DNA from 2 places in the Ureibacillus sp. 179-F W5.1 NHS genome. Region 2 is predicted to be linked to the other one. Evidence: riboswitches for the same ligand, from Rfam matches in the RefSeq annotation. Region 2 holds a riboswitch; the other holds the start of a gene.

Region 1 (16,240 bases), on a different contig from region 2:
GCTTGATTTACCGTTTACACCTCGGGCTAATGTGTTACGTGGACGTAATGTTGAACCATTTGTACCAACGCCACCACCACGGCTCATAATTTCCATTACTTGTTTTCGATGATCACTAATACCTTCACGACTATCTGGTACGAAAGGCATTACGTAACAGTTAAAGAATGTAACATCTGTTTGAGAACCTGCTCCATACAATACACGACCAGCAGGAATAAATTTTAATGAAGCAAGCTGTTCATAAAACTTTTCAAACCATTTTTGTTTATTTTCTTCTGTTTCTTCAACAGCAGCTAATCCAGTCGCATTGCGTTTTGCAATTTGTTCGTAATAAATTTCAAGAGGCTTTTCAATTACGTCTAAGGAACGCACAATGATGCCTGTTTCTTGTTCAATTGGATTGTCTAATACATGGCGGTATTCTTCTTCAATTAATATTTCAGCTTTTTTTGCTTCCACATCGATTGAACGAATGAACCCTAATCCGCGCGCAGGAAACTTTGGATCTTCTTTAATAGTTAATACAACAAAATCTCCAGGCTTTAACGTTTTCTTTTCCGTATCCTTAAAGGAATAACGGTCAATCATAACCAATCTTGATACTCCCTTATGCGTAATATGCATGTCCGGTGTGATTGGATGTACTTGTGGGAAATTCTTGATGTCTTCATTTAGTTGTTCTACGAGGATGGTTGCATGCGTTTCACTTAACATTACCATCTGCCAGCCTCCCTTAATAAAATCTAGTGTTGTTTACATTGATAGAGACATACAACATATTGTATGCGAATAATATAAACAACACTAGATGTAGTTAATATTTATTTACTAGAAAAGATTACCTCATAACAAATATTGTTGCAAGGGGTTGATTTTTTTAAAAGTTGCCTGAACCCTTTAAATTCAATAGTTTAAACTCTATAAAAAAATTTTTCCGAAAAGAGAAACATACGTTCCTCTTTTATTTTTTGAAGTTCCACTCATCATTTAAATATTTTTTTTGTTCAAGTTCTTTCACATATTGCTTTTGTTTGTCCGATAATTCGTAAGGTACTAATTCAATGTCTAGTGCTTGCTCAAAACCTTTTTTAAACGCTTCTACACATTGTGGAATCGTAATTTGTTTATCTGTTAATTGATTAATGGCTACGGCCTTTTGAGGGAGTTTTTCACGCATTTTTTCTTTCATTTCTGGTGAAGAAAATTTAAAGAGGGATAACAATTTTTCTTCATCAAGATCTAATAATATAGCCCCGTGTTGTAAAATGACACCTTTTTGACGTGTTTGGGCACTACCTGCTACCTTTTTCCCTTCTACGACAAGTTCATACCAGCTTGGTGCATCAAAGCATACAGCACTTTTTGGTTTTTTTAAATCAGCCAGTTTTTCTTCTGTATCAGGAACACTAAAGTAAGCATCTAACCCTAAGTTTTGGAAGCCTAGTAATAAGCCTTCACTAAGTACCCGGTAAGCTTCTGTTACCCCTGCAGGCATTTCGGGGTATTGTTCAGTAACGATAATACTATAAGTCAGTTCACTTTCATGTAAAACGGCTCGTCCACCAGTAGGACGTCGAACAAAGCCAAGATTTTGCGCCTTTACAGCATCAAAATCAACATCCTTCTTCGCACTTTGGAAATAACCGATTGATAGAGTTGCTGGATTCCATTCATAAAATCTAATGACAGGAGGAATTTCTCCTTCACTATGGAAATCTAGTAAAGCTTCATCCAATGCCATATTATAAGAAGGACTGCATGGACCTGAATTAATAAAATACCATTTTGATTTCAAACCTATCATCTCCTCACACATAACTATCATTTTAACAAACTCATTGGACTATCGCTACTTTCTCTTTTATAATGGAATATGTAGAAAGAAAGGAGAAAGAAAGCAGTGACTGTACTTTATACAATTGCTATCATACTAGGCCTTATCATCGTATATGTTCTAGTCAATACACTGCGTTTAAAGAAAGCAGTGTCAAACTTAAATCAAGATCAATTTATCCAAGGCTATCGAAAAGCTCAACTAATCGATGTACGGGAAGCAAAAGAATTTGAAGCAGGTCATATTTTAGGTGCTCGTAATATTCCATCAACACAATTACGTCAACGTTATAAAGAAATCCGACCTGATTTACCAGTATATTTATACTGCCAAAACTCCGGACGTAGCGCCCGTGCTGCTTTATTTTTAAAGAAAAAAGGATATAACCAACTTTATCAGCTTCAAGGCGGTTTCAAAACTTGGACTGGTAAAATTAAAACAAAAGCTTAACCAATAATGAAAGGGGACATGCTCAAGCCATTGAGCTGTCCCCTTTCAAACGTTATAGAATGTCACTTGCACACCACGACAAAAAGTGTAGAGAGCCATTAAAATGACTCGATCTACACTAATTAGATTTTAAGCTTCTACTTTTGTATAACGAAGAATTGGAGTACGTGCCGCACGCGTTTCATCTAAACGGCTAATTACCGTTGTATGAGGTGCTTCTTGTACTAGGGAAGGATTTTCTTCCGTTTCCTTCGCAATTTGAATCATCGCATCGCAAAATGCATCTAACGTTTCCTTCGATTCTGTTTCCGTCGGTTCAATCATCATTCCCTCTTCCACATTTAATGGGAAGTAGATTGTTGGTGGATGGTATCCAAAGTCAAGGAGACGTTTCGCTATATCTAATGTGCGAACACCTAGTTTCTTTTGGCGACGTCCAGATAAGACGAATTCATGTTTACAATGACGGTTGTACGGTAGATCGAAATATGGTTCTAAACGACGCATCATATAATTCGCATTTAATACGGCATATTCAGTCACAGCCTTTAAGCCGTCTGGACCCATTGTACGAATATACGTATAAGCACGAACATTTATACCAAAGTTACCGTAATACGGTTTCACACGACCAATAGATTGTGGTCGATTATAATCGAAATGGAATGTTCCATCTTCTTTTTTCACTAGCACAGGTTTTGGTAAGAACGGAATTAAGTCCGCTTTTACGCCGACAGGACCAGATCCTGGTCCACCGCCGCCATGGGGACCTGTAAATGTTTTATGAAGGTTTAAATGGACACAGTCAAAGCCCATATCCCCTGGGCGAGCTTTACTCATAACAGCGTTTAAGTTAGCACCATCATAGTACACTTTCCCACCAACACCATGGATAATTTCCGCCATTTCAATAATGTTTTCTTCAAACAACCCTAATGTATTTGGGTTTGTTAACATTAAAGCTGCTGTATCTTCCCCAACGACACGACGTAAATCCTCTAAATCTACTAAACCATCTTCATTGGACTTAACCGTAATCGTTTCGAATCCAGCTACTGTTGCAGATGCAGGGTTCGTACCGTGGGCAGAGTCAGGAACAATGACTTTATTACGATGTCCTTCTCCGTTTGCTTCATGGAAAGCACGAATCATCATAAGCGCCGTCCATTCACCATGGGCACCGGCAGCAGGTTGTAACGTAACTTCGTCCATACCTGTAATTTCTACTAATGAAGTTTGAAGATCATAAAGTAATTCCATTGCCCCTTGAACTGTTGATTCGTCTTGTAGTGGGTGAATGTTCGCAAAACCTGAAAGTCTCGCAACATTTTCGTTTATTTTCGGATTATATTTCATCGTACAAGAACCTAATGGATAAAATCCGGAATCAACCCCGTGGTTACGGCGAGATAATGCTGTATAGTGACGCATTATATCAAGCTCTGAAACTTCTGGTAATTCAGGAGCTTCATCACGAACATAGCCTTCTGGTAATAATTCTTCTAAATCCACTTCAGGAACATCTAACTCTGGTAAACTATAGCCAACTCGGCCTTCCTTCGATAATTCAAAAATGAGTGATTGATTTTCGTTATGCATTGTAAGCCCCCATTTCTGCAACTAATGCGTCAATTTCTTCTTTTGTACGTAATTCTGTGACAGCAAGTAAAACATGGTTTTCCAACTCTGGATAAACACGACCTAAATCAAAACCACCAATAATCCCTTTTTCTAAAAGGTATTGATTGATTTCCGAAACCGGTTTCTTTGTTTTCACTACGATTTCGTTAAAATGAGCACCTTGGAATGGAATCGTAAATCCAGCTGCTTCAAAGGCATTTTTCGCATAGCGAGTTTTGACAATATTTTGTTTTGCCATTTCTTTCACACCCTTTTTACCAAGGGCAGTCATCGCTACAGAAGCTGCAAGGGCAAGTAACGCTTGGTTAGAACAAATATTAGACGTTGCTTTTTCGCGACGAATATGTTGTTCACGGGCTTGTAATGTTAATACATAACCACGGCGTCCGTCCTGATCCACCGTTTCTCCTACTAGACGACCTGGAACTTTACGCATCAGCTTCGTTGTCGTTGCAAAGTAACCACAATACGGACCGCCAAAACTTTCAGGAATACCGAATACTTGTGCATCTCCTACCGTAATATCTGCACCAAGTTTACCTGGAGGAGTTAAAACGCCTAAAGCAAGCGGGTTACTGGAAACGATAAATAATCCTTTTGCTTCATGGACTAATTCACCCATTGTTTTCAGATCTTCAATTTGACCAAAGAAATTTGGATATTGAACCATCACAGCAGCAGTATTTTCGTCAATTAATGTTTTTAAAGCATCCATATCCGTCACACCGTCTTTTGTAGGAACTGTGACAATTTCAATCGATTGACCGTAGGCATAAGTTGCTACAACATCTCGGTATTCAGGATGAATCGCATCGGAAACAAGTAATTTTTTTCGTCGAGTATGACCAGCTGCCAGCATCCCTGCTTCCGCTAAAGAAGTTCCCCCGTCATACATCGATGAATTGGCTAAATCCATTCCCGTTAACTCCGCAATCATCGTTTGAAATTCAAAGATTGCTTGAAGCTCCCCTTGCGAAATTTCCGGTTGATAAGGTGTATAAGCTGTATAAAACTCTGAACGAGAAATAACATGGTCAACAATCACCGGTTTGTAGTGATTGTAAATCCCTGCCCCTAAAAAGGAGACATTAGACTCTGTATCTTCATTTTTCGCAGCAAGTTGTTTTAATTCTTTTAATAAGGAAGATTCTGATTTCGCTTCTTTAATATTGTAGTACCCTTTAAAACGAACGCTTTCAGGGATATCTGAAAATAATTCATCAACACTCTCGACACCAATCGTCTCCAGCATTTCTTTTTTGTCTTGTTCCGTCATAGGAAGATAACGATGTTTCATTTTATTAGTAACCCTCTTTTCGATTTATTTTGAACGTTTATAAAAAGGTGTTGCTACCGTTTTTGCTTGTAATCGTTTATTACGAATTTCAATTTCCAATTCTGTATCTAATTGAGCAAATTTTGAGTCAATTAATACTAAACCGATATTTCGTTTCGTTAAAGGAGACTGGGTTCCTGTTGTGACTTCGCCAATTTCTTCACCATCTTTAAACACTTTATAACCGTGGCGAGGAATTCCTTTGTCCATCATTTCAATGCCAATGATTTTTCGTGATAAGCCGTTTTCTTTTTGAGCAACTAACGCTTCTTTGCCGATAAAGTCCGATTCCTTTTGAAGTTTCACTGCAAATCCAATTCCCGCTTCTAAAGGAGAAATGTCTTTCGAAAGTTCTTGACCATATAAAGGTAGGCACGCCTCAAAACGTAACGTATCTCGGGCACCTAAACCAGCGGGAACAACACCCTTTTCTTTTCCAGCTTCTAAAATTGCATTCCAAAGGTTAATAACCGCCGTCGGTTCACCGTAAATCTCAAAGCCGTCCTCTCCTGTGTAACCAGTACGAGAAACTAATACTAAATTTCCAGAAATATTGACATCTTGTTGGAATTTGAAATATTTAATCTCTTTTAAGTCTACTTCTGTTAATGTTTGAAGAACTTCTTCGGCAAGTGGACCTTGTAATGCAATTTGAGCGTAGTCATCAGATTGATTGATGACCGTTACATCCCCAAGGACATGTTGTTGCATCCATTCAAAATCTTTTTCAATATTGGCTGCATTGACACATAATAAATAACGGTTTTCTTCCAATCGATAAACAAGCAGATCGTCAACGACTCCACCAGTTTCATAACACATCGCATTGTACTGGGCGCCACCAATGGCAATTTTTGAAATATCATTTGTTAATAGATTTTGTAAAAACTTGAGCGCATCTTTTCCTTCTACTAAAATCTCACCCATATGGGATACATCGAAAAGGCCCGCGCGATTTCTGACTGCATCATGCTCTTCCTTTATAGAAGAAAATTGTACAGGTAATTCCCAACCGCCAAAATCAATTGTTTTCCCACCGTATTTGGCATATTCATGGAATAACGGTGTTCGTTTTAATTCATTCCCCATTGCATATCCTCCTTAGAGTTTCAACGTTTTTGAACAAAAAAAGACAGACGAATCCCTCATCAATTTGAGGAATCCCCTGTCCTTGCACCTGAAAGTTACACCAAATTCAGTAATAGACAAGTCTACTCTCCTTTGGCTTTCCCCTTTGGTGGCTGTAACAAAAATGAACATATACAGCGCTCTCCAGAGATGCGTCCTGTACGAGTCTTTTTGCCTGAGAGATTCATAGTCCGTGACTACTTGCTCCTTCGGCGACGCTATTCACGTTCTCTCCCCGCACAATCATCCGCCCATATTTCATTATTCAATGTACAAATATGACAACTCTTGGCTATATCCTAACATTGAACGCTATAGAATGGCAATCTTTTTTTAAATTTAATGTAAAAACGAACATTCAACAAACATTCTAATTTATTGTTCACCTTTTAATCGATTCACTTGAAAAGCAATATACTCTACAATTTGACGTAGGGTACGACCTTCCGTCAAGACTCGAATATGACCTGCCGCCCGATAAAACTTTCTTCTCGTCTGATACAACTGTTCCAGCTCTTGTTTTGTGGAACGTTGTACAATTGGACGATTTTTATCATTTTTAATTCGAATATAAATATCTTCAAACGTGGCATCTAAAAAAAAGACGAGCCCTGTATGGCGCATGATTTTCCGATTTTCCTCGTTTATGGCAACTCCTCCACCTGTCGATATAATACATGCTTCATCTCGAAAATTACGAAGGAACTCGGTTTCCAACGCTCGAAAATGCGCCTCACCATATTTTTCAAATATTTCTGGAATCGACATCCCCTGTTGTCGAACTATTTCATGATCCATGTCATAATACGGCATTCTTAAAAAATAGCTTAATCTTCGACCGATAGCGCTTTTCCCACATCCCATGAAGCCTACTAAGTATATTTTTCGCATGCTATCACCTTCTTTACAACCAAAAATCTGTCTACTACTTACTACCAATTTTCTCTAGTAGGTTTATCGTAGCATGAACATTGGCTAATTCCAACGAATTATATGTTTTTATTTGTGATTCATATGAAATACAATAATAAGTTATAAAGGAAGTAGTGACAAAAAGTAACATGATAGCTAACGCGAAAGTACCACCTCTGTCATTGGTAATTTTTTTGAACAAAGAAGGTTCTCTCCTTTACTACACTATCCTGAAATTCAACATATATTGTCAAAAAATCTCCTTGAATTCTAAACTGAACCTTTTGAATACCGATTAATAACGGTACATAACCTTTATCATTTGTTTTTAGTCTTATTACATCACCGTATCGGTCGATTTGCTTTCGATCTACTGAATCTACATAAGCAATTTCAATTAGCTCTGATTTCTCTTTAACAGTTATCTCATCTACATTTGAAAATAACTGTTGAACATCTTGCACAAATAATTCCCACGTTACATCATCATCGGTTAATAACGAATGATTCATTTGATTTAACCATGAAACAACCATCATAAGGATAGCTGCTAATAAAATGAACACGACAAATTGAAATAATGCTTCTAGTAAAGTAAACCCTTTATTATTTAATAAATTTCTTCTTTTCGCCCGATACATTTTATCTTTTCATCATCCCCATTACGATATGTTACACAAATTTTTTGGCCGTCGTATGTCCAATGGTAATCGATTTGTTCAATTGTTTTCTTGCCACTTTTTAATGATTCCGTTTGAAGTCTTTTCGCCACTTCCAATGCCGTTTCAGAAGCGTGTAATTCTAATTTTTGGTTATATAAAGTTTCTTTTAAATGGTAAGTAAAAGGAATAAGAGTACCGGCAAGGATGAATAGAATGACGGCAGTTAGTAAAGTTTCAGCGAAGGATATTCCTTTATTATTTAGCATCAACTATCCTCATCCGTCCTTTTTGTATATTTACTATTAATTGTCTTTCTCCAAAGGGGGTATAAAAAATAATTTTGCCAAAATTCACTACTTCACCATTAGGATAAATCACTATATTTTTAAGATTACTATATATGTTTAATTGAACAATTGATGGAAAGGACCTCTCAAAAATTTTTTTACCATCAAGGCTGTAGTAGGCTTTATACGTATTATTATCACTAAACAATACATTGATTGTTTTCTTTTCCTCTATCGCAAGGGCTTGCATCCGTTGAATATCCAACTGAACTTGGTTAAAAAATTGCTCAACAGCCTGTTTTTCTGAGATGGTATACGTTACTTTATAAACAATAGAACTTACAACAATTACAATGAATAGGACCAATAACATTTCAATTAAACTAAATCCTTGATCGTTTTTCATATGTTTCATCAAGAGCATTTATTCAATTCGCTATTCTCCTTTCACTACAACTTTCCCATCGCTTTGTATTTGGATTTCTGCTCCATTCGGACAGGAAGTTTCACCTTCATTTATATAATCCTTCTCGACTAATTCACTTAAAGTAGGAATGTCATGGTAATCAATTTTGTATGCTTCAACTTGTCCTTGAACCATTTTGACAAAGGCATCGCACCCCTTTTGATCTATTGAAGAAAAATGTTTTGTTACATTTGGAATTGTAATCAATATTAAAATGGAAATAATTAACAAAACTATAAGCATCTCTATAAGAGTAAACCCGTCTTGTCTTTTTAAAATCAAAACCATCACTCCTTTTAAATCAATTCAATTAATTCATACATTGGTAATAAAATACTTAAATAGGCAGCGATAATACATACTGCAATAAGGATGAAAAAACATGGTTGTACAATAGCAATAATGAATTGAATGTTCGTTTGCAGTTTTTCTTCCAATAAATCACAGTAAATGAGCAATTCTCGACCTAAATAACCGCTTTTTTCTCCGTGTTTTATAAATTCTTCAAACTTCGGTGAGAACCAAGCTAATATAGAGACTGCATTTGATAGTAATTCACCATAGATGACTTGTCTTTCTAGCTCCCTCGCTACATAAGCAATCGTTTGATTTAATTGTTGATTTTGTAAAATGTCTAATGCTTGTTGTAGTGAAATACCACTAACAAGTAGTTCTCCTAGGGTTTTCGATATTCGTATCGTTAATTGCAACTTGAAAAAGTAATTTACAACTGGAAGTTTTAATAAAATATTGATTCGTTCGGATATTGCTTTCCTTTTTAAATGAACGAAGAATATTAGAAAAAGGATGAAACAACTGGAGGAAATAATAAAGAGTATATCTGGGAGATGGAGAAAAAGATTTGAAATACTAACCATTCCGCTTACTTCCTTTGATCGAGAACGAATGATTTCCGTAATACTTGGTAAAAAATACGTACGGAAAGCGATAAAGATCATCATGAGAACAACGGATAAAAATATTGGATAGCTTAACAGTTTCACTACTTTTTTCCTCATTTGATATGTAAATTCTAACTGCTTCGAAACTGTTTTTAATACTTCAGCAATGTTTCCACTTTCTTCAGCAATTTGAAGGGTAATCAAGTAATGATTCGGTATGGGAAAACTTTTTAATATGTCGATAACTTTCCCACCATTTTTTAGTTTTTCATAGATTATTGCCCTCCAATAAACTAAATTTTCTACATGGTAAGGAAGTAACATATCAATGGAGTCGGCAAATGTGTAACCTTCATTCAGCAACGTACTTAACCGATTTAAAAATGCAGGTAGTTGTTTGACTTTCTTCTTTTTTGAGGGAAGATAAGGATACTCCTTTAATTTAAGTAGTAACGGTTGCATGCCTATCCTTCACCTCATAGGAAGCTAATTGGTGGGATAACTTCTCATGTTTAGGTAATTGATACTTGTCACCCCGCATAACCGCTGCTATCGCCTCAACTAAATGACAATCACTTAAAATTTCATATAACGCTTTCCTTTCCTCTGTTCCTATTTCCACCAAACATTGAGCAACAATTCCAATAAGAGCTTGTCTAATTTCTTCAATCGATATATTTAAATCTAACAATCGATATATGCAATTAACTGTATCCTTCGCATGAATGGTACTTAATACTAAATGGCCCGTTAACGAAGCTTCAATTGCAATCTTTGCGGTTTCCTGATCACGAATTTCTCCAATCATGATGACGTCCGGTGAGTGACGTAATATTGCTTTTAAACCGGCTGCATAGGTTACCCCTGCCCTTTCATTTACTTGAATTTGCAATAAATTCGATTGACTATTCTCAACTGGATCTTCTAAAGAAATGACGTGACGGGCAAGAGTTTCGCTCGTGTAATTCACTAATGAATATAAAGTAGTCGTTTTTCCTGAACCAGTTGGCCCACAAAATAACAAAAGACCTTGTTGGTTGGATATGAGTTGAACTAGTTTTTCTGCCGATTTTTGATTGAGGGAAAGTGAAGTAAGGGGGAGACTGGAATTTTGAAGCATTAATCGGATAACGACACTTTCTCTTTTAAAAACAGAAGGTAGAGTAGATACCCGAAAGGCATATAACTGATTTGAGAATTCCTTTTGAAAAGAACCGCTTTGAGGTTTGCGTTTTTCGCTTATATCAAGGGATGATAAAAATTTGAAATAAGAGATGATCCGGTCTCCTAATTCAAAAGGTATATTGGTCGTTGGAAATAGTTTTCCATATTTACGAAAATGTATGGAATATTGATGATTTTGAGGAACAATATGAATATCCGATGCTCCGAAATGGAGTGCCTTCAATAATAACTGCATACTTTTATTTTCTACTACAGATTCAATGTCCATAGGCAACACCTCATCATTATAGTATTTTAATTGACCGCAACTGAATTAAAAACAGTATATAATGGTAATGGAAATTGGAAAACCCCTTTTTCTAACTTTAATATTTCAACTTAATTTTCTAAAGAAATGATAAATTTGATCAAGATATTATTGTTTATCCAAAAAAACCTTTTAGTATTGTTTAACGTTTTCTTTAATAATGAAGGTTAAAATATAAAATAGAAGGAAAATATTATTTTCATTACGTATGACCGTTTAAAAAATCGTAATTAACAAATAATGAAATTAAACTGCTTTTTCTATTCCATTGAAAACCTTACCAAAAGTTAACGTTTATTTCCATTTTAAATAGGAGAAAAAAAGATAAAACGTTCTCTAAATTTTAATTTGTTTGTCACAAACAAAATGGAAGTAGCAGTTTACATTATCCTTACCAATCATTTATAATAAAAGTTGAGATTATTGAGTCACATGGCAAAAGGAGGGATTCTTCATGAGCAACATGTATAAAGTTATGGCATTCTGGACTGGTGTTTTTGCCGTTATGTTCTACCTTGGTGATATGTACGAGGTTTCGCTATTATTCGTTGGTAATACAATTTTATTTATATTATTAGGCTTCTTAAACCTAACAGAACGCATGTACATGTACATTTTCGGAGCTTATTTAACTATATTCTTCGCTGGATTTACGTATTATACTACATTTATCCATGTACCTGGTGCTGGCCATTAAAAAAAACATCGACTGGTTGTTCAGTCGATGTTTTTCTTTTTACCCTTCGTAACCGTTTAAAAACGGATTCATATCCATTTCAGCTTGTGGCGTTGTATAAGAGCCATGTCCAGGGTAAATAATTGTATCCTCTGGTAATACTAATAATTTTTCATGGATAGATTGAAGAAGTACTTTTAAAGACCCTTCAAGTAAATCTGTTCTACCAATACTTCTTTCAAAAAGTGTATCCCCTACGATGGCAAAGCCATCCTCTTCAAAAATATACGAAATACTTCCAGGAGAATGACCAGGAGTGAATACAGCTTTGAATGTAAAACCATCGATGTTAAACGTTTGCTCTTTGCGAATTATATGAGCTTCTTCTGGTTTATTTACAATATAATTTGGAAGTTCTGCATATTTACCAGAGCCGTTTTTCATCGGATCTCCAAGCCAACTGACTTCCCGTTCATGTACATATAATGGTAAATCAAACATTTCCCTTAATTCATCCACTGCTCCAATATGGTCAAAATGGGTATGGGTCAAAAAGATTGCCTTTGGTTTCAATTGATTGGAACGAATGACATTCACTATTTTTGAAGCTTCTTCACCTGGGTCGAATAGAATGCAGTCCTTTTGCTTATTACTAACAATATAACAGTTTGTTTGAACAGGACCTAAACTAAAAACTTTTACATTTAACATCAATCATCACCTCTTGATTATTATACATGGATAAGAAAAAAATTACATTGAACGTTCAAATAAACTGTATTTTTTGTTCTCGACAAAAAGATGTAAGTGCTTTACAATAAAGAAGGAATATTGTCTACGACATTCAACTTCTAATGTCTAAAGGAGTGTCATCTTAATGAACTTATTAATGGTTATTTTCGCTTTAGTAGCAATCTTTGCTGTAGTAAATTTATTCCAAGCAATTAAAGAAAAAAATATTCTTGCTTTAGTTTTCAGTATTGCTACAGCTGCAATTTTCGGTTGGTTTGTAGTCATGACAGTTTTAAACCAAGGTTACCCACCAAAATTGCACTAATTCATTGTAAAAGACGAGGTATCAAAAGATACTTCGTCTTTTTCGTTTCTTTAACAGTATTGTTAAAGAACATTTAGGTTATCCAGCGTCATTGAATAAGTTAAAAACAAAAGGGCCATTTCATTTGTGAAATGACCCTTTTCGTTATTCTTTCTCTTCTTTTATTACATTTTGTTTTAAATTCCCTGTATCTTCATCATAAAAACGTAATAAATCGCCATTAATAATTTGATCAGAATATTCAAGTTCGATTAAAGCACGGTCAATGTATGGTTGACACGCGTCAATTTCTATTTCTTCGCCTGTTCCCCGATCGTAACATACTTCACCCGCGTAAACTAATTGATCTGTCACAAAACGACCATCCCGGAATATAACGAAATCTTCATGTTCTTCTGAGAACATATCGTCACCTAGTTGCATGTCATTTGAAGTATCAATTCCTAAAAGGTGTAAAATCGTCGGACGAATATCAATTTGACCTGAAGTTTTATCAATTACTTGACCATCGTTCGATCCTGGAATATGGATAAATAACGGTACTGATTGCAATAATGCACTATCATAGGCAGTAATCTCTTCCTTACCTAAATATTGCGCCATTGCTTTATTATGGTTTTCCGAAATACCATAATGGTCACCGTACATGACAATAATGGAGTTATCGTAAAGACCTGCTTCTTTTAACTCTTCAAAGAATATTTTAATGGATTCATCTAAATAACGAACCGTTTGGAAATAACGATTCAGTGTTCCAGAATTTGAATTATATTCTGGAATCATAATATCCTCTTCCGTTAAAGTAAATGGATAATGGTTTGTTAATGTGATCATACGCGTAGCAAAAGGTTGCTCCATCTCAGTCATCATATCAACGGACTGTTCGAAAAATGGAATATCTTTTAATCCCCAGTTCACAGAGTTTTCATCTGTTACATCATAGGAATCGACATCGTAAAATTTCTGAATATCTAACGATTGATAAATGACATCCCGATTCCAAAAAGATGCATTGTTGGAATGCATGACACTTGTAAAATAACCATTTTCATTTAATTTTTCAGACATCGAATTATACGTATTCCCACCATGAGTAAAGAACACTGCACCACTGCCTAAGCCAAACAATGAATTTTCTACTATAAATTCAGAATCGCTTGTTTTCCCTAATCCAGTTTGGTGATAGAAGTCACTGAAATAATACGTATCTTTATCTTGTGTAAGAGAATTTAAGAAAGGTGTTACTACTTCCCCATTCATTGTATTATTTATCACAAAATTTTGGAGTGATTCTAATTGTACAAAAATGACATTACGTCCTTTATACTTACCAAACATTTCTTCATTAATGGCAGATTGGTTTGCTTGCACATAGTTTTCTACTTCCACAAGTTCACTGCCATCCGCTAATGCTCTTTGCGCACTTGATTTCGATTGAACATAAATATCATACAGATGATAGTTATATGTCCCAATATTTTTTACTAATAATTCACGATCAAATGCACGGGTTAATAATTGTGGGCGTTCCGTTTCCGCTAATCCTAAATTTAAGAACACCATTGCAACAGCTAATACAAAATAAGCACGACGAATTTCTTTACGAATTGGTGTTGTTTCTTGTAATTTTGGTAAAAATTTAATAACTAAAATTAAAACAACAACATCTGTGAAGTAAAAAATATCGTACCAGTTAATAATTTCCGTTACTGAAGTGCCTAAATCTCCGAAATTGCTAGTTTGGAATAAAACTGCTAATGTAATGAAATCATTATAGAATCGATAAAACGCAACATTAGCAAATAATACAATCGCCAGAAGAACACTTACTGTTATTAAGTAACGATGGCGTACTTTTGCCGTTTTAAAAAATAATGAAATCCCATAAGCAAATAATAAGAAACTTAATGGGTTTATTATTAAAATAAGCTCTTGCATTGCGTTTTCAATGTCCATTTCAAAACTTGTATGGTAGACAATCACAGTTTTGATCCAAGTCGTCAGTATAGCTATAGCTAAAATCGAATGTTTAGGCCATTTAGAAAAATTCATTCCAAAACATCCTTTCCACATAATTGATACATAGATATAAACATAAATTTCTATTGAAATTTACACAAAAAAATAAATTGCTAAGTTTGAAAACAAATTTTATCTTAATCTTCATTCCTTTAATTATCAATATAATATGTATACAAAAATTTCAAAAACAATAGTGGGTATACATCATGAAATTGATAACATTTAAGATAACATTATATTGATGGCAACAAACAAACCTTTATACCGCTTACATTTGGAACGTTTTTTTAATTTTTTTGTACATACTTTTTCTCTAATTTTGCAAGAAGTATTAATTATCTTTCAAAAAAGTACGGAACATTACAAATATTAAAGAACTATATTATTATTTACGTTTTATTTACAAAAAAGTTCCCAAATGAAAACAGTGGCAAATAAATCCACTGTCAATTTAATGTATATAATTAACAATTATTAACAATATAATACCACTTAAAACATAATATATGGTAATTTTTTTGAAATTATTTAATAATTTTTAAATTCATGACGATTATTGCATTTTTTTCTCTTCCTGTTCTAGCCGTGATAACTCTTGTTTGATTAGGAGCATTGCTGACTGAAAGTCTTTTGGTTCAAGAACCTTTGCTTTATATAGCTCCCGAATTTCATCTTCCATTAATAATAAATCTCCAATTCGATCTCTTGTATAAATAAATGTTCCATATTGTTTTAGTAAATCATATATATCTTTCATTGTTTTCATTTTGACGTCCCCTTTCGATTTGCGACACAATCAATTCGCGATGTCTCAGTAATGATAAGATCCACTGGTATATCAAAGGTTTCAACTGGTACTTCATCTACAATTTGGATATTAAAAGCAAGGGAAATTAACTGACCTTTAAATTTTGTTAAATAGCGATCATAATAACCGCCACCGTAACCAATCCGGTAACCATTATAATCAAAGACGATTCCTGGCACGATTATACAATCAATTTCTTCAGCAGTAACAAGTTCTGTACATTGGGGAATCGGTTCTAATAAATCCATATATACGATTTCAAGCTGTTGAAAATTCTCAATTGCATAAAAGTCCATCGTAAGATTTACTGGATGACATTTTGGAACAACGACTTTTTTATTCATGTTCCATAAAGCTTCAATTATTTCTTTCGTATGAACTTCCCTTTTACGGGAAATCGTGATAGCAATCGTATTCCCTTCGATAATAGAAGGCTCTTTTAATAACTGTTCTTTCATGTACATAGAGGATTGTCTGAATCGATCATCGGACAGATCATTTAACGCTTTTCTTATTTGGTTTCTCAATTGTTTTTTATCCAAATTTACCATCCCCTAAATCCTT
Region 2 (16,240 bases):
GAACTGAATCCCGAATAGTGGACACTTTAAAAAAAGTGGACCTATTCGGGGTTCAGTTCAACATAACTAATACTACTTTTTTCTATTTGTTCAATAATCCCTTGATTGTTTTTTCTTTCTAAAAGCATAAGAAATAAATAAAAGAATAAACCAAAGAGGTGTTAATAATAATGCCGTTCTCGTTTCTTCAGCCATGAACATTATAAGTAAAATACAAACAAAAAGCACCAATACTACATAGTTTATAAAGGGTGTAAAGGGCGCCTTAAAAGTAGACTTTCTATGTAAATCCCGTCGAGTTTTTTTATAACGTATATGGGATATTAAAATGATACTCCACACCCAAATAAAACAAATGGCACTAATTGTTGTGACGATACTAAAAGCAGCATCTGGAATGACATAACTTAATAATGCCCCAATGGATAAAACAACGGATGATATGAAAAGGGCATTTGCTGGTACAGCATGTTTATTTAAATTACTTAAATGTTTTGCACCTTGTTTATTTTTACTTAAGTTATACATAATACGGCTTGTTGAAAATAACCCACTATTACAAGCAGATGCGGCAGATGTTAAAACAACAAAATTAATAATGCCCGCTGCTATCGGAATACCGACTAAACTAAATACTTGTACAAAGGGACTGCTTTCTGCATTCAGTTCTGTCCAAGGATTAATACAAAGAATGACGAAAATAGCTCCAACATAAAAGAGCAAAATGCGTAATGGAATTTTATTTATTGCCGATGGAATATTCTTAACAGGATTAGAAGTTTCCGCTGCAGAAACACCTACTAATTCCACTCCTACAAAGGAGAATAGAACCATTTGAAAGGCAAGTAAAAATCCAGTAACGCCATTCGGGAATACTCCGCCATGTTCCCATAAGTTTGAGATTGAAACCGTACCACTATTTGTTTCAAAACCAGTGACAATCATTACCATACCGATAACGATTAAAGCAATAATTGTAACGACTTTAATTAAGGCAAACCAAAATTCTAATTCTCCAAATAGTTTAACAGTCAACAAATTAAATCCAAGTAATAATACGAGACATATAATAGCCGGAATCCATTGGGGTATATCGAACCAATATCGAACATAAACCCCTACGGCAATAATATCGGCCATTGCTGTCATAATCCAACAGAACCAATAAGTCCAACCTGTTATATAGCCAGCCCAAGGACCGATATAATCTACTGCAAAATCGTTAAAAGATTGATAGCCTTTATTTGATAATAATAGTTCTCCTAGAGCCCGCATAACGAAAAAGACGGCTGCTCCGATAATCATATAAACGAGCAGTATAGACGGACCTGCTTTTTCAATCGCCGCACCAGATCCTAAAAATAATCCAGTTCCAATCGTTCCTCCAATGGCGATTAATTGTACGTGCCGGTTTTTTAATTCTCGTTTTAATTCTTGTTGATTCATCCATATGCCCCCAACTATAGCGGCATTGCTCTTGTAATGAACTTTTTCTTAAGGACAGTTAAAAAGGAATATCCTTTTTAACTGAATCCCTCTATTCATTCAGAAACAAACAGTAACAAAGGGGAAAATAAAAATGAGATAGGATACCCTATCTCATTCGACATTTAAAAATAACAAAAGATAAAAGAATAAACTTTTTATTAAGAAAGAAGCCTTTCATGAATAAAAAAGTCAAAATTACCATCATAAATCGCTATTTCGCGATTATTTGTTACTTTTTCTGTCCTTTTGCCTGAGATTGTGAACCCTTCGGCGTCGCAAAGATGCGATCTCTCCAGAAATTGCTCCTGCTATAGTCATCCCATAGCAATCACCGCTATTTAATTTTGTAACAAAAGAACATCCATAAAAGGGTGGAGTTCAATTTTGTATACATTTAGTAATGTTATCAATGTTTATAAAAATATTCAATACGATTGAACAGTGAACTAATGAAAAATGATAAAAATTTGTTATTTTCTAGAATAGTTTTTCAAAAGAAAGTAAAAAGGGATCAAAGAGATATGATCATTCAACACTATTTCTCTGCTTTATTTTTTGATATAAGGCACTGAATAGCTTAAATAGAATGACAAAGGTGATGGCACCATATGTGTCTAAAAGAACGTCATCAAAAATCCCTGTTCTACCTTCTACAAATGTTTGACGATATTCATCCAATGAAGCAATGACAAATATCGATAACACGGCACAAATACCGGCTAGTTGAAATTGGAATTTTCGATATATCCGATAAATTAAAATGGCAATGATACCATAACCCGCAAAATGTAACCCTTTACGAATTAAAAATTCCACAAAATAATAATATCCACGGCTTTCAACGGAAATAGTTTGGTCCCAATAGGTTAGTTCCAATTTGCTTAATAAATTGTAAAACGGTTTGTTTTCTAATGTTTCTTGCAATGTAGGTACAATAGTTTGTTGTTCATAGGTCATACTCGAAATACAAAACAACATTATCAAAATACCGACAATTAAAAAAATATATTTCTTCATCGATGCTCCGTATAGACCTCTTTTTTCGTTAATTCAGAAACGATGGATAAATTTTGGATGGATTGGGCTTTCTCATAGGCTGCTATTGTATCAAGTAATTGCTTTTTAGAACTAGCGCCAAGCACTGTAGAAGCGATAACTGGATGACTAAGATTATAGGCTAATGCTAATGCATGGATGTCTTCATATTCCTTTTGAAGATTTGTTAACACTTCCATCAATTCATCCTTCGTATAAGATAGATAACCCTTTGATTTTTCTAATCTCGTTGGCCATTCTTTCGTAAGTAAACCTTTTGCAATGGAACCGCGGGTTACGACTGAAGCACCTGTTTTTGTAATCTCTTCAAACCATTCTTCAGGACGACGATCTAAAATACTATATTGCATCATGTTTGATATAGCATTGCTTTTTTGTAAAAACGGCTTGAATACATTAGGTCTAATAGAGGAAATACCATATTCTCGAATGTAACCTTCTTTTTTAAGTTTTTCAAAGGTTTCAATAATATCATCCCACGGATCATCAATTGTTCCGCCGTGTAATTGATAAATATCAATATAATCCGTTTTTAAGCGACGTAAACTATCTTTTACACCTTGTTCGATTATTGCAGGGGATGGATCCCAATGCCAACCTTCTTCCCCCTCATTCCATCGATTACCGACCTTTGTAGCAAGGATAATATCATGACGATGGGGTTTTAAAAGTTCCCCGATAATCTCTTCATTAACCCCTTTATCATACAGGTCAGCAGTATCAAAATAGTTAATACCATTTTCAAGGGCGCTATCTACAATTGGCTTTGCTTCATGAATCGTTGTCGGTAAAGACATACAACCGAAACTAATTTCCGAAATTTCAATAGAACTATTTCCAACTTTTCTTTTTTTCATGTTTTAACCTCTTTCCCCCAAACAAATTCTTTCACTAATGGTACAATGAAATGAATCAACAGGACAAGTGAGGGCGTTTGAAATGAAAAAATTCGAAGAAAAAACAATTGATTCAACTCCAATTTTTAAAGGGAAAGTGATTTCATTAAAAGTAGATGACGTTACTTTACCAAATGGAAAGCAATCAAAGAGGGAAATAGTGAACCATCCAGGAGCGGTTGCGATTATAGCTATAACAAAAGAAGGGAAATTAGTTTTAGTAGAACAATATCGAAAAGCATTGGAACGTTCGATTGTTGAAATTCCAGCAGGGAAGTTGGAGCCTGGGGAAGAACCAGCTGTTACAGCTAGAAGAGAGCTGGAGGAAGAAACGGGATATGGATGTAATGAACTAATTTATTTGCAAACCTTTGCCACTTCTCCCGGCTTTGCTGATGAAGTAATTCATTTGTTTGTTGCAAAAGATTTATACAAAATAGAAGAAAAAGCGGACTTAGATGAGGATGAATTTGTAGAACTTTTAGAAGTTACTGTTGAAGAAGCGGAACAAATGGTAGTCAATCAGCAAATTTATGATGCGAAAACAGCTTATGCTGTACTTTGGATGAAAATGAATCAATAGGGTTATTTTTTAATAGAAAACATCGTCCTTTTTACGGAATCTCAAACGATCACAACGGATTATAAAATGTCTGACGAAATTTTAATAGATTACTTTGAAATTTGAACTTAGTTTTAGGGTATATTGATAGAGAACGAGCATAAGCTATACCAACGAAAGGAGAATGCTTATGTTTCGTTCTGTATTATTTATTCAATATGCTGTTATTTTAGCTATTAGTTTTATAAGCGGTGTTGTTTGTTTTCAAGTGTTTTCTTTGGACAAGTCTATGAAATTAATAAGTTATGTGGATCCGAGGGTTTTAGATTTAACCGATGTTTCCTTTTGGAATACCATTATACCGTTAGTTGCTTGGGTAGTACTCGTCCTGCTCTTTGCAACCCATCCATATTTACATGTTTTATCAAAATTCGTTGTGGCTGTTAAAATTACATTTTTTGGATTTAGTTCGGTGTTTCTATTAACACAACAAGAATCCTTGTTAGTTTACAGTATATGGTGGTTCCCATTCCAACTCATTTATTGTGTACTATTATTTGTCCTTTGTTCGGTTTATACAACGAAGAAAATGGGGCCTAACCGAAAGCATTTCTTTTCTCAACGACTCTTTGTTACAATCATCGTTACGTTAATCATTATTTGCGTAGGGGAGATTGTTGCAATTTCTTACATTTTATAATTCATCCCTCTCTTGTAATAGCTTTTACTCATTTGGTATAATAGAATGAGTTTAGGAGGGCGTCTTATGGAAAGCCGTATTGACCGTATAAAAAAGCAATTGCATAGTGCTGGCTATAAACTGACGCCACAGCGTGAAGCGACAGTTGCAGTGCTATTAGAACATGAGGAAGACCATTTAAGTGCTGAAGATGTTTACTTATTAGTAAAAGATAAAGCACCTGAAATTGGTTTAGCTACTGTTTATCGGACATTAGAATTATTAACTGAATTGAAAATTGTTGACAAAATTAACTTTGGCGATGGCGTATCTCGTTACGATCTTCGACAAGAAGGTGCAAAACACTTCCACCATCATTTAGTATGTATTGAATGTGGTGCGGTAGATGAAATCCAAGAAGATTTATTAGAAGATGTCGAGGCTATTGTTGAAAAACGTTGGAACTTTATTATTAAAGATCATCGATTAACATTCCATGGTATTTGCCACAGATGTCATGGACAAAATGAAGAACAATGAAAAAGGATGTACATTTCGTTTATGACGGATGTACATCCTTTTCTATTAAGTATCTTCTATACTTGTAGACAAATTCGAAAAAATCTATAGTAGGAATAAGAAGGATAGGTGATGAACAATGAAAGAAGCTAAAGAAGCGATATTAGATTATCTCCATTTTTTACAAGTTGAACGACAACTATCTGCAAATACATTATCTTCATATCGGCGTGATCTTGAGAGTTATATAGAGCATATATATAAAGTACAAGCTATACAATCATTAAAAGATATTAACCGATCCCATATATTAATACATTTAGAGACATTAAGAAGCGAAGGTATTTCAGCAAGAACGGTAGCGAGACATATTTCATCTATCCGTTCTTTCCATCAATTTTTATTACGAGAAAAAATGACCGATACTGATCCGACAGTTCATTTAGAAATGCCCCAAATTGAACAAAAGCTTCCGAAAGTACTATCCATCGATGAAATTGATGCATTAATATCAGCACCTAACCCGGAAAAGCCTCAAGGCGTAAGGGATATTGCAATGTTGGAACTTTTATATGGAACAGGTATGCGTATTAGTGAACTAATCGGTTTAAATTTAGACGATGTCCATTTAACGATGGGCTTTGTTCGTGTTTTTGGTAAAGGCGGAAAAGAGCGAATTGTCCCACTGGGGAAAAGTGCCATTAACACTTTAGATCGTTATTTGCAAAATGCCCGTTCCAAATTACAAGGGAAATATCCGAAAACGGATGCTTTTTTCATAAATCAGCGGGGAAAACGTTTAACACGACAAGGTTGTTGGAAATTATTAAAGGAGCATGCTAAAAATGCCCATATTGAAAAGGAAATAACACCCCATACGTTAAGACATAGTTTTGCAACCCATTTAATTGAAAATGGTGCTGATCTTCGTGCGGTTCAAGAAATGTTAGGACATGCGGATATATCAACAACTCAAATCTATACCCATATAAGTAAAACGCGACTTTCGGAAGTATATAAACAATTCCATCCAAGGGCATAAAGGATTTGGAACGGAATATGAACGGTTAAAATAAAAGTTTCACTAAAGGATGACAAATATTACATATAAAATTATTTGTAAGATGTCTGACCTTTGTTTAATATAGAAAATGGAAGAGGAGGACACATTTATGAAACCGTTTAAAAAAATACATGTAATCGTAATGGATTCAGTTGGAATCGGAGAAGCACCTGATGCCGACCGTTTTGGAGACACTGGTGCTGATACATTAGGGCATATTGCTGATAAAATGAATGGATTAACAATGCCCAATATGGAATCATTAGGACTATCAAATATTCGTGAAATAAAAGGTATTAAAAAAGTAGAACAACCAAAAGCGTATTTTGGGATGATGCAAGAGGCATCTGTCGGGAAAGATACGATGACAGGACATTGGGAAATTATGGGTTTAAACATTGATAAACCATTTAAAGTTTATCCAGAAGGCTTCCCTAAGGAACTTATTGAACAATTGGAAATGAAAACAGGTCGAAAAGTGATTGGCAATAAACCGGCTAGTGGTACAGGAATTATTGATGAGCTAGGACCGGATCATATGGAAACAGGTGCCATGATCGTTTATACATCGGCAGATCCTGTTTTACAAATTGCAGCCCATGAAGACATTATTCCATTAGAGGAACTATACAAAATTTGCGAAATCGCAAGAGAGCTTACTTTAGATCCAGAATTTTTAGTCGGTCGAGTTATTGCTCGTCCGTTCGTTGGAACACCAGGGAACTTTACCCGTACAGCCAATCGTCATGATTATGCGTTAAAACCTTTTGGTCGCACAACAATGAATGAATTAAAGGACTCAGGATTTGACGTGATTGCTATTGGGAAAATTTCTGACATATATAATGGTGAAGGCGTTACAGAGGCAATTCGTACAAAAGATAATACAGATGGAATGGATAAATTCATTGACGTTGTTAAAAAAGATTTCCATGGCATTAGCTTCTTAAATTTAGTTGACTTTGATGCGAATTACGGTCATCGCCGAGATCCAATTGGATATGGAAACGCTTTAGAGGAATTTGATCGTCGATTACCGGAAGTTTTTAATGAAATGAAAGAAGACGATTTATTAATCATTACAGCGGATCACGGGAATGATCCGACTTTCCCTGGAACAGATCATACGCGAGAGTATGTGCCATTATTAGTATATTCGCCAAGATTTGAACAAGGGGATGAAATACCTCTTCGTGAAACTTTCGCAGATATCGCAGCAACGATAGCTGAAAACTTTAATGTAAAAGCACCACAATTTGGTTCAAGTTTCTTAACGAATTTAAAGTAGGAGGTTCTCCACATGAGAATGGTTGATGTTATTGAGAAAAAACGTAATGGTGAAGAATTAACAACCGAAGAAATTCGTTTTTTCGTACAAGGTTATACAGATGGATCAATTCCAGATTACCAAGTAAGTAGTTTAATGATGGCTATTTATTTCCAAGATATGAATGATCGGGAACGGGCTGATTTAACGATGGCAATGGTTGAATCAGGTGACCAAATCGATTTATCCGGGATTGAAGGAATAAAAGTTGATAAACATTCAACAGGTGGAGTAGGGGATACGACTACGTTATCTTTAGCAGCAATGGTTGCTGCATGTGGTGTTCCTGTTGCCAAAATGAGTGGTCGCGGCCTTGGCCATACTGGCGGAACAATCGATAAGTTGGAGTCAATAAAAGGATTTCATGTAGAGCTTTCCAATGAACAATTTATGAAACAAGTAAATGACATTGGAACTGCTGTTATCGGTCAAAGTGGAAACTTAACTCCTGCCGATAAAAAGTTATATGCATTGCGTGATGTGACAGGTACGGTACCAAGCATCCCATTAATCGCAAGTTCGATCATGTCTAAAAAAATTGCAGCTGGTGCAGATGCCATTGTTTTAGACGTGAAAACAGGCGAAGGTGCATTTATGAAAACGTTTGAAGATGCGAAAAGTTTAGCCCATGCAATGGTGCAAATTGGCAATAGCGTTGGTCGTAATACAATGGCGATTATTTCTGATATGAGTCAACCATTAGGTTTTGCCATCGGAAATGCATTAGAAGTAAAAGAAGCCATTGATACATTAAAAGGTAACGGTCCTGAAGATTTAATGGAATTGTGCTATACATTAGGATCCCAAATGGTCGTATTAGGCGGAAAAGCTAATAGTATTGAAGAAGCTCGCACTCAACTGCAAACTGTAATCGCTAATGGCCAAGCATTAGAGGTGTTTAAGAAGTTTGTCGCTGCTCAAGGGGGAGATGCTTCTGTCGTTGACGATCCTTCTCTATTGCCTCAGGCAAAATATCAAATGGAGTTACCTGCAAAGGAAACGGGCTATGTAACGAAAATTGAAGCAGATGATGTCGGTGTAGCAGCAATGTTATTAGGTGCAGGTCGTGCAACTAAAGAGTCAACAATTGATTTATCTGTTGGACTTGTCCTACATAAAAAAGTAGGCGATGCTGTTCAAAAAGGAGAGTCGCTTGTAACAATTCATTCGAACAGTGAAGATGTTTCAGAAGTGATGGAGAAACTTTACAAACATATTGAAATTGTGCCAGAAAAAGTGGAAGCTCCAACATTAATTAAAGAAGTCATTACAAAATAATCTTAAGTTAAAAGTTAGTAACGTTAAGTAAGAACGTTACTAACTTTTTTGCTTTTTCGAAGATTTTCCGAAATAAACTTCATTTAGTATTTTTAATGTTAATGATGTGTGGATGTAATATTTGCATATGAATAGGGAATAATACTGCTATCCTAGGAAAAATAGGTGATTGTATGCAAAGCTTAACAAAAGTGTTACTCCCTAGACAATTGTTGCTAATGTTAATCCTTTCGACAGGTTTATTAAACCATGTCATTTTAATTCCTAATTTGCTTTCAGCAGCTGGTAGAGATAGTTGGGTAAGTGTCATCATCACCTATCCCATTTGTATTCTATTCCTTATACTTATTACTTATATTTTAAACAACAGTCCGCAGGATGGATTCTTTTCATTAATAAAGAAGCGGATGGGTAAAACCTTTTCGATATTTCTTTCCATTCCTGTTGTGTTGTATTTATTTTTTAGCACCTATGTAACTTTTCGTGACTTAGTCATCTGGTTAAATGCCTACTTTCTTGCTGAAACTTCCTTTTTAATGATTACCGTCCTTTTAATCATTGCCTGTTGTATTGTTACCCTTGTAGGGATTAAAAATATGTCGATTACAAGCGGTCTATTATTGCCACTCGTAATTATATTTGGAATATTTATCTCAATTACAAATACTCCTTCTAAAGATCCAAGTTTATTGTTTCCGATTTTTACGGATGGTGTTTCACCTATTTTAAAGGGGAGTGTATATGTACTATCAGCACTACTTGAAGTTTATGTCATCGTTTTATTACAACCTTATGTACAAGCACCTATTAAATTCAAACATTTATTTATACTTATTACGATATTTACCATTCTTATTTTTGGTCCTCTTACGGCTTCATTAATGGAATTCGGCTTAACGGAATCCGTTAATTTTCGTTATCCGGCTTATGAACAATGGCGTATATTAAGCATCGGTGAGTATATTTCCCATTTAGATTTTTTTGCGTTATATCAATGGCTAAGTGGGGCCGTTATTCGCATTGGATTACATATGTATCTCCTATGCACATTTTTCGCAAAAACTCGACATTATCGTTTAAATTACAAACCTGTTCTCGTTCTATATATTGTTCTATTTGCCGTTATGATGATTAAAGTTCAATCCCAACACTTTTTTGAATTTGTATATAAGTACTACTTCCCGATTTGTTTTATATTTTTTACGTTTCAAATACTTTTTTCAGCCTTTTATATTTTTGTAACGAAGAAAAGAGTTGAGCAACATGACAAACACATCAAGTTCCAACAAAATAAATGAAAAAGTACAAAATTTGAAAAATCAATTTAAGTTTAGTCAAGATTTCCTTTATAAAACCCATCAAATTCAGTCTAAAACCTTTGAGTTTATGTTTTTTGAAAGCTTAGTTGATAATCAATATTTGGATAAAAACATTTTACCTAAATTGAGTATCTATGAAGATGATTTAATAAAGGACCGGTTAATTTCCTTGTTTTACGCAGAGGACGTTTCTTTCAAGTCAGAAGAAGAGTTGTCCGATTTGCTTTTTCAAGGAAACATTTTATTTCTAGCCGATAATTGTCTTTTAAGTATGCAAATGGGGGATTTTCCAAAGCGTATTCCAGAAGAATCCGCCCTTGAAACATCTTTAAGGGGTCCAAGGGATGGATTTGTAGAGGATATAAAAACGAATATATCTTTAATTAGAAGAAGGATTCAGTCATCTACTTTATGTCTCGAAAAATATACAATTGGAAAAAGAAGTAAAACAAAGGTAGCGCTCATGTATATGGAAGATATTATTGATCCAAGAGTGCTAAAGGAAATACAAAAGCGGTTAAATCAAGTAGAGCTAGATATTTTAGTAAGTATAAATGAGCTTGAAGATTGTATTAGGGATAGACCAAAGTCGCTTGTTCCTACGTTGTCGTATACAGGTAGACCGGATTTTTTAGTACAAGCATTAAATCAAGGGAGATTTGCCCTTTTAGTGGATGGAAATCCAACCGTTTCTTTCGCGCCGATAGGAATGCTGTTAGAAACGAAGTCGCCAGAAGATTCCTATCTTAACTATTTTTTTGTATCGATGGAAAGGTTATTAAGATCGGTAGGAGCGTTGATTTCCGTATTTTTACCAGGAATATGGGTTGCGTTTACTAGTTACAATATCGAACAAATTCCTTATTTATTAGTAGCGACCATTTCAGTTTCCCGTTTAGGAATCCCTTTAGCCACAGGAATCGAAATGTTCCTTATCTTATTTTTATTTGATTTATTTAATGAAGCCGGTGCTCGACTTCCCCGGGCTATTGGTCAAAGTGTAACTGTATTGGGAGGTTTAATAATAGGGGACGCAGCGATTCGGGCAGGTCTTACTTCTCCTACTATGTTAGTTATTGTAGCGATTACTTATATTTGTTCCTTTACAGTCGTCAATCCAGCTTTAAGTACTGCGTTTGCCGTTCTTCGACTAATTATTACGCTGCTAAGTTCAATCTTCGGTCTATTTGGAACAATTTTAGGATTTATTCTTACAATAATATATTTTTCAACCATTACTTCTTTTGGAGTTTCCTATATAAGTTCATTGGCACCATTTAGTTTTAAAGAAGGAATAAAAACTTTTTTAAAACCTCCACGCTCATTTTATAAATCCAGAACAACTATAACTAGTCCTGAAGATGCTACGAGGAGTGGAAAGGAATGAAACGAATGATGCTCTTTTCACTTTTCTTATTCATTGTTGTGTTCTTATCGGGATGTGGCGGTGTGAAAAATATTCAAGACTTAACTTATATTGTCGCCATTGGTATGGATTACGATCAAGAAAAAAATGAATATATTGTTTATCTTCAAGGGTTAAATTTCACCAATGTCGCAAAACAAGAAGGAGCGAGACCGACTGAAAAGGTACCTATTTTTGTTGGGAGAGCAGAAGGAGAAACGTTGAATTTAGCTATAAGTGAACTATATAACAAAACAGAAAACGATTTGTTTTTAGGGCATGTAAGTGCCCTCGTATTAAGTGATAAAATTGTCACCCATAAATTTAATGAAGTAATAGAAGAAATTAATCGCAACCGTTCCCTTAGTTCTACCCTTCAAATTGTGACAACAGAAGAGGAGATTGAAGATGTTTTAAATGTGGAAGCATTATTTAACTATCCACCTATTTATACAATCCTGTTTAAAAAATTTGCCTATGAAACTGCAAGAGATGAACTTAAGCCAGTGACATTAATGGAGTTTTTAAAAACTTATTATGAGCCGATGGGGATGGCAAAAATACCTTCCGTAAAACTGGATGATACGAATTGGATGTCTGAAGGAAATTACACAGCCCTTTATTTTAACGGATATTCTGTTTTTCAAAATGAAAAATATGTACAAGAAATTGAATTTAATGATGCACTATTTCTTACTTGGTTAACTGAAGATAAAGTGACGTTAAATTATAAAGTAAAAAATGGTGAGGAGCTTGTAGCAAATGTAGAGTTCTTAGATTCAAAAATGAACATTCATTATGAAAAAGGAACGGACTCTCCACAATTTTCTGTCGAACTTTCCGCCAATGTCGATTTGTTGGAGAAACTAAAAGATATTCCGATTGATGAGGTAATTAAACTGATTGAGGAAGACTTAAAAGAAAAATTTATATCCCTCTATCAAAAGGGGGTGGAAAATCAATTAGATGTACTGAATATAGGTGAAAAATGGTACAGAATACACCCAAAGGCATACAAAAAATTGGAACAATCTTATACCTTTTATTTAAACAATAACTCTTTAAAAAATGTCAAGGTTGATGTAAATATAATCCACTTCAATACTTATAAATATGAAGTGGAAAGGTAAAAAGATTAATAATGACTTTAAAAAGAGCATGCTTTGATTTTGCAAAGGATGTTCTTTTTTAATGGAGGTCAAAACAATAATTTCTTAAATCCTATTTTCAAATGTTTAAAATGGAAAGTTTTTTTCCATACTTATTTTGGTAATACAATCATTTTTTTATATCATTTGATAAATCTATCCACTTTTCCTTTTGTCGTATTTTCACTAGTTTCAGCGAATTTCTTCTACTATTGTCAGTAAAAAGGAATCTGATAATAAAATGTTGAATTAGCGAACTTAGAGGAGGCGAATTAACAAAATGAACTATGAAGTTAACATGCACTTAAATGATATAGCAGTCATCAGGCTATATGGTGAATTAGACCATCACGAAACAGAAAAAATTCGCACGCATATTTCCAAAACGATTTTACAAGGAAATTTGAACACAATTATTTGGAATTTAGAAAGATTGAACTTTATGGATAGTTCCGGAATTGGGCTGATTTTAGGTCGTATGAAGGAACTTAGTGCCGTAAATGGTCAAACGGTCATTTTAAACCCTTCAAATACGATGAAAAAAATCTTTCAATTTTCGGGACTTGCTTCATTTATTATGGAGGGTACAGAAGCAGATGCAATTTTACACGCAAGGGGGATTGTGAATGGATAACGAAATGACACTTTCATTTGTAGCAATTAGTGAGAATGAAAGTTTGGCAAGGATGGCAATTACAAGTTTTATTGCTCAACTTGATCCAACCATTGACGAACTTTCAGAGTTTAAAACAATCGTTTCAGAAGCTGTATCCAATGCGATTATTCATGGATATGACGAAGATGGAAAGGGTATAGTGACTGTTCACGCTGTTCGTGATGGGGATGTTATATCTGTAGCGGTTAAAGATAATGGAAAAGGGATTTTTGATGTGAAGAAAGCAATGGAACCATTGTTTACTTCGAAAGCTGAAATGGAACGTTCTGGCATGGGCTTTACGATTATGGAAAGCTTTGCAGATGACCTTCAAGTTGAATCTGAACCGAATGTTGGAACGGTTGTTACCTTTTCAAAAAAATTTTACTCGGTAAAGATGCCTCAAATCTCTTAAAGTAGCTTTTATTTTTGCGAAACTAGTCGTCACGTGAATGGTGTTTAGCACCTAATTGTTTTTAACAATTTGTTTTAACGATCAATTTTATGTGGACGCAAATACGGTCGTATTTGATAGAAGTAAGGGGGATGAGGACAATCGAACAGCCGTCCAATATTTTGTTAACGCAGGAAGAAATGCGCGGTCTAATTGAAAAAGCGCAAGCTGGTGACATTGATGCAAGAAAGCAAATGATTGAGGGCAATACGCGGCTCGTTTGGTCGATTGTTCAACGCTTTGCTTCCCGGGGAGTAGAGCTTGAAGATCTATTTCAAATCGGTTGTATCGGATTGATGAAATCGGTTGATAAATTTGACTTATCCTACGATGTGAAGTTTTCAACCTATGCTGTCCCGATGATTATTGGTGAAATTCAACGTTTTTTAAGGGACGATGGTATGGTAAAAGTAAGCCGTTCCATTCGGGAGTTGAATTATAAAATTCGTCATGCAACAGATGAATTTTTAAAAACCAATGAAAAGCCGCCGTCCATCTCAGAGCTTGCTGATATTTTAGGTGTAACGAAGGATGAGGTGCTTGTTGCAACCGATGCAATGCGAGACCCAGCTTCTTTACATGAACAGCTTTTTGAAAGTGAAGGAGATTCCATTACTTTAATGGATCAAATGAAAGATGAGAAGTCTGAACTTCCATTTCAATATATTCCTTTAAAAGAAGTTTTAGCAAAATTGGATAAGCGAGAACAAGCGATTATTTATTTACGCTACTACTTAGATTTGACCCAAACGGATATTGCAGAAAGGTTAGGGATATCACAAGTTCAAGTTTCACGTTTAGAAAAGAAGATTTTAGCACAACTTAAAACGTGGATGGAAACGAATACATCACGAACTACAAAAAAGACGGTGAATAAATGAGTAATCGAGTTTTTGCATCTATAGATGAAGCAAAAGATTATTTGTATAGTCAATTTGGTAAAGATGAATCCTATGATGTCTGTATTAAAGACCTTCATGTAAAAAGTTTGCCGATTTTAATGGTTTATATTAGTGGACTTGTCGACGGAACTGCCACAACAGTTCAGTTGACACCATTATTTTTTGATTATGACGAAGATGAAAAGTTTTCTGAGTTAGATATTGAAATTGAACATGAAGATAAGTATTTTGATGATCATTTTAATTTCTACGGAAAATCAATACCAAAAGATCGGGAAGAATTCATGATTGGTGTTTTAGCAGGACAAGTAGGGATTATTACTTTACATGGTTACGGCTATTTATTGGAGCTTAGAAGCTATCCTGGCCGTCAGCCGGATGAACCGGATAATGAAAAAGTCATTCGTGGTTCCCGAGACGGATTTGCAGAAAATATCATGTTAAACTCTGCTTTAATTCGCAGACGGATTCGCGACCCTCAATTACGGTTTGAGTTGCATAAAATTACCACATTAGGTCACACCGATGTGGCCATCTGTTACATGAAGGATATTGTAAATAAGAAACATTTAAAATGGGTACAGAAAAGGTTAGAGGAAATTAAACACGACGGTCTTACGATGGCGGATAAATCCCTCGAGGAATGGCTGTTTAAACAAAAATTCCATCCTTTACCCTTTGTCCGTTATTCTGAAAGACCGGATATTGTAGCGGCCCATTTATTAGAGGGACATATCGCGATTATTGTTGATACGTCCCCTTCTGTTATTGTTGTGCCGATTTCTTTATTCCACTTATTACAACATGCCGAGGAATATCGACAGGCACCGTTTATCGGATCCTTTACCCGTTTGTTAAGGTATTTAGCGGCATTCTTTAGTTTAACGTTACTACCAATTTGGTATTTACTGGCCACCCATGATCAATATTTACCTGATGCTATTGATTTCATCGGTACGAAGGAAGACTCGTCCGTACCATTATTTTTACAAATTATAATCGCTAACTTAGGGTTGGAATATTTAAGGATTGCAGCTATTCATACTCCAACACCGCTTTCTACGGCAATGGGATTAGTTGCGGGAATTATCATCGGTCAGATTGCGATTGATGTTGGATTATTCTCTGCTGAAATTGTGCTCTATTCCGCCATTACAGCAATCTTTACTTTCACAATTCCAACATATGAATTAAGTAGTGCGGTTAAATATTTTCAATTTGTCATTTTGCTTGGTACGGTTATAGCTGGTCCAAGTGGGTTCTTTATTGGTATTTTCATTGTGTTCTCCTATTTATGTTCTCTCAAGCCGATGACAGTTCCATACATGTGGCCTCTTGTTCCTTTTTTCCCAAAAGCCTTTTTACGTGTATTCATTCGTTTTCCTATGGCCGACGATGCGCTCAGACCATATATTGTGGGAGCGAAGCAAAGAAAACGTATTTAAAATCATCCGTTGCGAAAGAAAATTACCTATGTTAAAGTTCATCT

What was found. A riboswitch is a leader RNA that binds a small molecule or an ion and turns the genes downstream of it on or off. The one in region 2 is predicted to bind glycine.
Region 1: linked by a shared signal. The riboswitch ahead of gcvT (glycine cleavage system aminomethyltransferase GcvT) and the one ahead of ACH0B5_RS01295 (amino acid permease) in region 2 are both predicted to bind glycine.

What each region holds. Positions count from the first base shown of each region.
Region 1 covers NZ_JBIQFG010000011.1:50,517-66,756, forward strand. Annotated here, with positions in the region: gene ACH0B5_RS07430 (vitamin B12-dependent ribonucleotide reductase) at 1-723, opposite strand, end outside; gene ACH0B5_RS07435 (lipoate--protein ligase family protein) at 965-1,807, opposite strand; gene ACH0B5_RS07440 (rhodanese-like domain-containing protein) at 1,904-2,287, shown strand; gene gcvPB (aminomethyl-transferring glycine dehydrogenase subunit GcvPB) at 2,417-3,886, opposite strand; gene gcvPA (aminomethyl-transferring glycine dehydrogenase subunit GcvPA) at 3,879-5,225, opposite strand; gene gcvT (glycine cleavage system aminomethyltransferase GcvT) at 5,250-6,353, opposite strand; glycine riboswitch at 6,546-6,639, opposite strand; gene ACH0B5_RS07460 (shikimate kinase) at 6,768-7,283, opposite strand; gene comGF (competence type IV pilus minor pilin ComGF) at 7,484-7,945, opposite strand; gene ACH0B5_RS07470 (hypothetical protein) at 7,915-8,232, opposite strand; gene ACH0B5_RS07475 (prepilin-type N-terminal cleavage/methylation domain-containing protein) at 8,222-8,659, opposite strand; gene comGC (competence type IV pilus major pilin ComGC) at 8,690-8,998, opposite strand; gene comGB (competence type IV pilus assembly protein ComGB) at 9,016-10,083, opposite strand; gene comGA (competence type IV pilus ATPase ComGA) at 10,064-11,074, opposite strand; gene ACH0B5_RS07495 (DUF2626 domain-containing protein) at 11,568-11,810, shown strand; gene ACH0B5_RS07500 (MBL fold metallo-hydrolase) at 11,850-12,500, opposite strand; gene ACH0B5_RS07505 (DUF2759 domain-containing protein) at 12,667-12,846, shown strand; gene ACH0B5_RS07510 (LTA synthase family protein) at 12,991-14,898, opposite strand; gene ACH0B5_RS07515 (YqgQ family protein) at 15,422-15,634, opposite strand; gene ACH0B5_RS07520 (5-formyltetrahydrofolate cyclo-ligase) at 15,631-16,218, opposite strand.
Region 2 covers NZ_JBIQFG010000002.1:3,219-19,458, forward strand. Annotated here, with positions in the region: gene ACH0B5_RS01295 (amino acid permease) at 91-1,446, opposite strand; glycine riboswitch at 1,717-1,794, opposite strand; gene ACH0B5_RS01300 (VanZ family protein) at 2,014-2,505, opposite strand; gene ACH0B5_RS01305 (aldo/keto reductase) at 2,502-3,401, opposite strand; gene ACH0B5_RS01310 (NUDIX domain-containing protein) at 3,484-4,023, shown strand; gene ACH0B5_RS01315 (hypothetical protein) at 4,193-4,702, shown strand; gene fur (ferric iron uptake transcriptional regulator) at 4,769-5,221, shown strand; gene xerD (site-specific tyrosine recombinase XerD) at 5,340-6,242, shown strand; gene deoB (phosphopentomutase) at 6,373-7,551, shown strand; gene ACH0B5_RS01335 (pyrimidine-nucleoside phosphorylase) at 7,564-8,868, shown strand; gene ACH0B5_RS01340 (GerAB/ArcD/ProY family transporter) at 9,042-10,166, shown strand; gene ACH0B5_RS01345 (spore germination protein) at 10,132-11,574, shown strand; gene ACH0B5_RS01350 (Ger(x)C family spore germination protein) at 11,571-12,722, shown strand; gene ACH0B5_RS01355 (STAS domain-containing protein) at 13,021-13,374, shown strand; gene spoIIAB (anti-sigma F factor) at 13,367-13,810, shown strand; gene ACH0B5_RS01365 (SigF/SigG family RNA polymerase sporulation sigma factor) at 13,942-14,730, shown strand; gene ACH0B5_RS01370 (spore germination protein) at 14,727-16,196, shown strand.